DNA from 2 places in the Variovorax sp. FW305-3-2-15-B-LB1 genome. Region 1 is predicted to be linked to the other one. Evidence: riboswitches for the same ligand, from Rfam matches in the RefSeq annotation. Region 1 holds a riboswitch; the other holds the start of a gene.

What was found. A riboswitch is a leader RNA that binds a small molecule or an ion and turns the genes downstream of it on or off. The one in region 1 is predicted to bind glycine.
Region 2: it holds a riboswitch for glycine, as region 1 does, so the genes downstream of both, gcvT (glycine cleavage system aminomethyltransferase GcvT) here and AC3WQR_RS01785 (D-amino acid dehydrogenase) in region 1, are expected to answer to the same signal.

What each region holds. Positions count from the first base shown of each region.
Region 1 is NZ_JBYSZY010000002.1:56,020-59,413, reverse strand. Features, by position in the region: gene rfbD (dTDP-4-dehydrorhamnose reductase) at 1-637, opposite strand, end outside; gene rfbB (dTDP-glucose 4,6-dehydratase) at 634-1,713, opposite strand; glycine riboswitch at 1,832-1,922, shown strand; glycine riboswitch at 1,967-2,073, shown strand; gene AC3WQR_RS01785 (D-amino acid dehydrogenase) at 2,165-3,394, shown strand, end outside.
Region 2 is NZ_JBYSZY010000008.1:25,686-29,079, reverse strand. Features, by position in the region: gene gcvH (glycine cleavage system protein GcvH) at 1-213, opposite strand, end outside; gene gcvT (glycine cleavage system aminomethyltransferase GcvT) at 285-1,457, opposite strand; glycine riboswitch at 1,505-1,609, opposite strand; glycine riboswitch at 1,622-1,712, opposite strand; gene AC3WQR_RS07255 (hypothetical protein) at 1,744-2,280, opposite strand; gene AC3WQR_RS07250 (L,D-transpeptidase Cds6 family protein) at 2,376-2,654, opposite strand; gene AC3WQR_RS07245 (MFS transporter) at 3,111-3,394, opposite strand, start outside.

The DNA of each region.
Region 1 (3,394 bases):
ACAGCCCGGCCTTGGCCGGGTCTTGCAAGGTGGCGCGGATGGCGTGCGCGGTGATGTCGGCCAGCAGCTCGGCACCGGTCGGGGCGCCGAACTGGTCGTCGATGACCGTGAGCTTGTCGCGCTCCTTGGCCAGCCGCAGCATGGTCTTGGCGAAGTTGCCGCCGCGTGCGGCGTACACCCAGCTGGTGCGAAAGATCAGGTGCTTCGCGCAATGCTGCGCCACCAACTGCTCGCCTTCGAGCTTGGTCTGGCCGTACACGCTGAGCGGACCGGTCGCGTCATCTTCCTTCCAGGGGCGGGTGCCGCTGCCGTCGAAGACGTAGTCGGTGGAGTAATGCACCATCAGCGCGCCGATCTGCTGCGCGGCCTCGGCCACCACGCCGGGCGAGGTGGCGTTGAGCTTGCGCGCGAAGTCGGGCTCGCTCTCGGCCTTGTCGACGGCAGTGTGCGCGGCGGCATTGACGATGACGTCGGGGCGCACCGCCAGCACCGTGGCGGCCAGCTGCTCGGGGCGGCTGAAGTCGGCGTGGAAGTCGGTGCTGTCGAAATCCAGCGCGACCAGTTCGCCGAGCGGCGCGAGGCTGCGCTGCAGCTCCCAGCCGACCTGTCCACCTTTGCCGAGCAGCAGCAACTTCATGCGGAAGCCTTTGCAGGCGCAGCGTCGTACTGCTTCTCGACCCACTCGCGGTACGCGCCGCTTTGCACGTTGCGCACCCACTCGCCGTTGGCGAGGTACCACTCGACGGTCTTGCGGATGCCGGTGTCGAAGGTCTCGGCGGGCTTCCAGCCGAGTTCGGCCTCGAGCTTGCGTGCATCGATGGCGTAGCGGCGGTCGTGGCCCGGGCGGTCCGTGACGTAGGTGATCTGTTCCTTGTACGGCTTGCCGTCGGCACGGGGGCTCAGTTCATCGAGCAGCGCGCACACGGTGTTGACGATCTCGATGTTGGGCTTCTCGTTCCAGCCGCCGACGTTGTAGGTCTCGCCGAGCTTGCCGGCTTCGAGCACGCGGCGGATGGCGCTGCAGTGGTCCTTCACGTAGAGCCAGTCGCGCACCTGCATGCCGTCGCCGTACACGGGCAGGTTCTTGCCGGCCAGTGCGTTGACGATCATCAGCGGGATCAGCTTCTCGGGGAAGTGGAACGGGCCGTAGTTGTTCGAGCAGTTGGTGGTGACCACCGGCAGGCCGTAGGTGTGGTGCCAGGCGCGCACGAGGTGGTCGCTCGCGGCCTTGCTGGCCGAGTACGGGCTGTTGGGCTCGTACTTGTTCTCTTCGGTGAAGGCCGGGTCGGTCTTGGAGAGCGAGCCGTAGACCTCGTCGGTCGACACATGCAGGAAGCGGAAGGCCGCCTTCTGGTCGGCCGGCAGGGCGTTCCAGTAGCCGCGCACCGATTCGAGCAGGCGGAAGGTGCCGAGCACGTTGGTCTGCACGAAGTCTTCCGGACCGTGGATCGAACGATCCACGTGCGATTCCGCGGCAAAGTTCACGACGGCACGGGGTTTGTGCTCGGCCAGCAGGCGATCGAGCAGCGCGCTGTCGCCGATGTCGCCCTGCACGAAGACATGGTTCGCGTTGCCCTTGAGCGACGCCAGGGTCTCCAGGTTGCCCGCGTAGGTCAGCTTGTCGAGGTTCACGACGGGCTCGTTGCCCTGCGCGATCCAGTCGAGCACGAAATTGGCGCCAATGAAGCCTGCGCCGCCGGTAACCAGGATCATGGAGTCCCCTGCATGTAGAAAAAAGTTTGCTTTACCAAAAATCAACATTCAATTATCCCATCGGTGTGAAGTGCCGATGTACAGGGCTTGGCCGGCTTGCGGGGCCCGCCTACAATCGCCAACAATTGCAGGAGAGCGGGCCTCCACGGAGGCCCTACCGAAGGCGCAAACTCCCATAAACGCTCAGGTCGGCCCGACGAAATTCCAGGCAACGCCCAGGAACTTCGGCAAGGGGTCAGTACTGCACTCATCGATACAGCCGTCTGGAGAGCCGCCACGCCATGTGGCGCACCGAAGGAGCAAACCCGCTGCGGGTGCAGCAGGGTGAATCTCTCAGGTACCGAGGACAGGGGGAGCGGCAACTTGGACATCGGTCGTCCGGTTGCTTGCTATTTTTTCAATAGCACTCCACGCCCGCCGTTCAAGCGCTGCAAACTCAAAGGTACTTGCAATGCGTGTGATCGTTCTTGGCGCCGGCCTGCTCGGCGTGACTTCGGCCTATTACCTCCAGCAACTCGGCCACGAGGTGACCGTGATCGACCGGCAGGCCACCCCGGCCGCCGAAACCAGCTTCGCCAACGGCGGCCAGATCTCGGTCAGCCATGCCGAGCCGTGGGCCAATCCGAGCGCGCCGCTGAAGGTGCTGCAATGGCTCGGCAAGGAAGATGCGCCGCTGCTGTTCCGCATCCGCGCCGACATGCGCCAGTGGCTCTGGGGCCTGCAGTTTTTGCGCGAATGCACCCCCGCCCGCACCCGCCACAACATCGAACAGATCGTTCGTCTCGGTACATACAGCCGGGAAATGTTGCAGCAATTGCGTCGAGACACCGGCCTGAACTATGACCAGCGCACGCAAGGCATCCTGCACTTCTACACAACGCAAAAAGAATTCGACGGCGCCCTCGCGCCCGCCGAGCAGATGCGTGCCCTGGGCTGCGAGCGGCTGGTCATCTCGGCCGACGAGGCCATCAGGATCGAACCCGCCCTCGCCCACATCCGCCCCCAACTCGCTGGCGCCACCTACACCGCCGAAGACGAATCGGGCGACGCCAACCGCTTCGCGCGCGAGCTCGTGAAGCTGGCCGAGGCGGCCGGCGTGAAGTTCCTCATGAGCCACACGGTGACCGCGCTGCGCGAAGCCGGCGGCAGCATCGACCACGTCGAGGCGACCGACAACGAAGGCCGCTTCCAGCGCATCCGCGGCGATGCCTTCGTGCTCGCGATGGGTTCGCTGAGTCCGTTGTACGCCGCGCCGCTGGGCATCCGCCTGCCGATCTACCCCGCCAAGGGCTACTCGGTGACGCTCCCCGTCAAGGACGCATCGAAGGCGCATCAGGTCTCGCTGACCGACGACGAATACAAGCTGGTGTTCTCGCGCTACACCTCCGAGTCGGGCGACCGCCTGCGCATCGCCGGCACGGCCGAGCTCAACGGCTACGACCGCGACCTGAACCGCGTGCGCTGCGAAGCCATCGTGCGGCGCGTCGAAGAACTCTTCCCCGGCGCCGGCGACACCGAGCGCGCGCAGTTCTGGACCGGCCTGCGCCCGGCCACGCCGAGCAACGTGCCGCTGATCGGCAAGACCAAACTGCCGAACCTGTTCCTCAACACCGGCCACGGCACGCTCGGCTGGACGCACGCCTGCGGCTCGGGCAAGTCGATCGCGCGCATCGTGAGCGGG
Region 2 (3,394 bases), on a different contig from region 1:
CTCGCCCGACACGGGCATGAACACATCGGCGGCGGCCTTCACCGACTCGACCACACCGGCGACCTCGCCCTGCGCGAAGGTCTTGCCCACTTCAGGCAGGTCGACGAACACCACGTCGCCCAGCGCGTCCTGCGCATGCACGGTGATGCCGACGGTGGCGGCGCCGCCTTCGGCCGCCACCCATTCGTGGTCCTTGGTGTATTTGATGCTCATGAAAAAACTCCTCGTGGAAAAAATGGAATCGGGATGCAGAGCCTAGCCGGGTCTGCGGGGTTCAGTGTCGGTCAGCCGCGGTAGTAGCGCGTCGGCACGAAAGGCATCGTTGACACCTCCATCGGCACCGGCTTGCCGCGCACGATGGCCTGCACGCGCGTGCCGGGCTCGGCGAAGGCGGCGGCTACGTAGCCCATGGCCACGCAGCGGTCGGCCGTGGGGCCGAGCAGGCCGCTGGTGACGGCGCCGATGTCGTGGCCTTCGAGCGACTGCAGCAGCGTGCCGTCGCGCACCGGAATGCGTTCGAGCGCCACGAGGCCGACGCGCTTGCGCGTGAGCGTCTTGTGGTCGGTGTGCCCGGCCGCGCCCGAGGCGACGGCGGTCAGCTGGGCCAGCACCTTTGCCGCGCCCGGGAAGCCACCTTCGCGCGCACCGCCGGTGCGACGCACCTTCTGGATCGCCCAGTTGAGCGAGGCTTCGACCGGGGTGGTGGTGGTGTCGATGTCGTTGCCGTACAGGCACAGGCCGGCTTCGAGCCGCAGCGAGTTGCGCGCGCCCAGGCCGACGGGCTTCACTTCGGGCTGCGCCAGCAGCAGGCGGGCGAGGGCGTCGGCGTCTTTTGCGGCCACCGAGATCTCGAAGCCGTCTTCGCCGGTGTAGCCGCTGCGGGTGACGAAGGCGGCGATGCCGCCGATCTGTACCGCGCCGCCGGTCATGAACACGAAGCGCTCGATGCCGGGCGACAGGCGCGCCAGCGTGGCCGCGGCCTGCGGGCCTTGCAGTGCCAGCAGCGCGTGGTCGGGCAGGGGCTGCACCTGGCAGCGCGCGCCGATCCTGGCCTGGATGTGGGCGATGTCGGCCACCTTGCAGGCGCCGTTCACGATCACGAAGAGCGAGCCATTGCCTTCGTTGAAGAACATCAGGTCGTCGAGGATGCCGCCCTCGTCGTTCAGCAGCAGGCCGTAGCGCTGCTTGCCGGCGGGCAGATCGACCACGTCGACGGGCATCAGGGTTTCGAAGGCGGCGGCGGCATCGGGGCCGACCAGGCGCAGCTGGCCCATGTGCGAGATGTCGAACAGGCCGGCCGCATCGCGCGTGTGCTTGTGCTCGGCCATGAGGCCGGCGGGGTACTGCACGGGCATGGAATAGCCGGCGAAAGGCACCATGCGGGCGCCGAGCTCCACGTGGAGGTCGTACAGCGGGGTCTTGAGAAGTTGGGCGTCGGAAGCGGAGGAAGCGGCCACGGGGCACTCCAAAGGGGCAGTCGAAATCCATGGCTGCAACGCCACGGGCCACCCCTGCTGTCCGCTTTACCTGAGAGATTCGCCCCACGATCGGGGTTTGCTCCTTCGGTGGGCCGTGTGCAATGCCACGGCCTCTCTCCAGCAAGGAAACGCCGGTGGTTGCCGGCGTCTTGTCAGTCCTTTTGCCTGAGCGTTCGGGGAACCCCTGCGCCTTCGGCGGCCCCGTCGCGCGGGGCTCTCTCCTGACCCGGCGAGTGTAGTGGATCGCGGGGCCGGGGCTGGCGGCTCAGTGCACGGTTTCTGCCGGCGGCAGCAGCTTGTCGATGCGCTCGCGCAGCGAGTCGGCGCGCTCGGGGCCGGCGGCCTTCTCGATCTCGGAGAGCATCAGCGCGGCGATGGTCAGCATGGCCTCGCGGTCGCGGGCCTCGCGCAGGGCGTCGCGCATCTGGTTGGCGAAGCGCGGGTCGCGGCGCACGAACATGCGCTCGCAGATGTCGAACAGGAACATGCGCGTGGTGGCCAGCGAGCGCTTTCCGTCGAAGCTGTCGGCCGAGGTGGCGACCTGGATCGGCTCGGCGGCGGGGACGGGCGTGGGGGCCGGTGCAGGAGGCGGCGCGACCGGTCGCGCGACCTGCAGGTAGCCGCGCTGCATCAGCCCCTGGATCGCCTGCTCGGCCTCGACGCGGCTGGGGAACAGCGGGCTGAAGTCGGTCAGCGAGCGCCGGCCGTCGGCCATGAGCAGCAGGGCGCGCTCACGCTGGCTGAGCGTGCGCTGCCCGGCCTGGAGTTCGTCGCGTGCCTTCTCGGTCTTGGTGGGGAACATGGAGGCCACAGCTTTCGGAGGTCGAAGGCTGCAGCATCGTTGCAAGTGGTGACATCTTCGTGAACCATTTGCCTTACAGGGACAAGGGGGGCGCGTCAGTTGCCCGCGCTCTCCTTGCGGATCAGCCAGCGCGGGCCCACGCGCTGCAGCTCGAGCGTCTTGCGGTCGGTCTCGGTGAGCGCGTCGGCGCTGTAGACCTGCCGGAACTGCGCGCTGGCCGACGTGCCCTGGACGCTGATCACCAGCCCCTCGATGCCCACGCTGATGCGCGACTTGCCCGTGATGCGGGCGCGCCTGTCGGCCTCCCAGCGCTCGCGGGTCTGGCCGCGCGCGGGGGTGAAGTCGGCCGCGTAGGCCGCGAGGTAGCGCTCCACGTCGCGCGCGGACCAGGCGGCGGCCCAGGTGCGCACGGCGCTTTCCACTTCGGCGAGGTGGGTGACGGGATTGGTGGGGTTGGCGGGGGCGGCTGCTGGTGCAACGGCTGCAACGGGCGCAACGGGTGCGGTGGCCGGCGTGGCCGCGATACCGGCGGTGGCCAGCAAGCCGGCAGCGACAAGGCTGCTGCCCTGGGCGACGATTCGGTGCATGGCGTCCTTCTCTTTCCTTCTTCTTGTCTGTCAGGCTCGACGTCGAAGCTTGCGTCGATTCTGGCAGTGAAAGAGCAGGCGTGCGGCGTGGAATCGCCCACGGATTTCGGTGGTTCGTGGATCAGGGCGTGTGCACAGGACACCGGGTACTTCCCTCCGCGAATGTCCCCCGCCTTCGGCTCCTCCTTGATTTCGCTGCGGGAAGCACCCAGTGCCCTGTGCACGGTGGGCGCGGGGGTGGGCTCAGGCCGCCGCAGCCTCGCCCGCCATCACCTGCACCGTGCGATTGCGCAGCCGCAAGGCCAGCACGGTCGCCACGCACAGCACGCACAGCACCACCGTGAGCGTCACGCCGAGCCCGCGTGCATCCGACAGCAGGCCGAACAACGGCGACACCAGCCCGCCGACCGAGAGCGCGAGGCCGAGCGTGATGCCGCTGGCGGTGGCCGGGTTGCGCGGCAGGTAGTCCTGCGCGAGCGTCACCTGCGCGGCGAAGGGCAGGAACATGCTCATGCCGAGCCATGCGG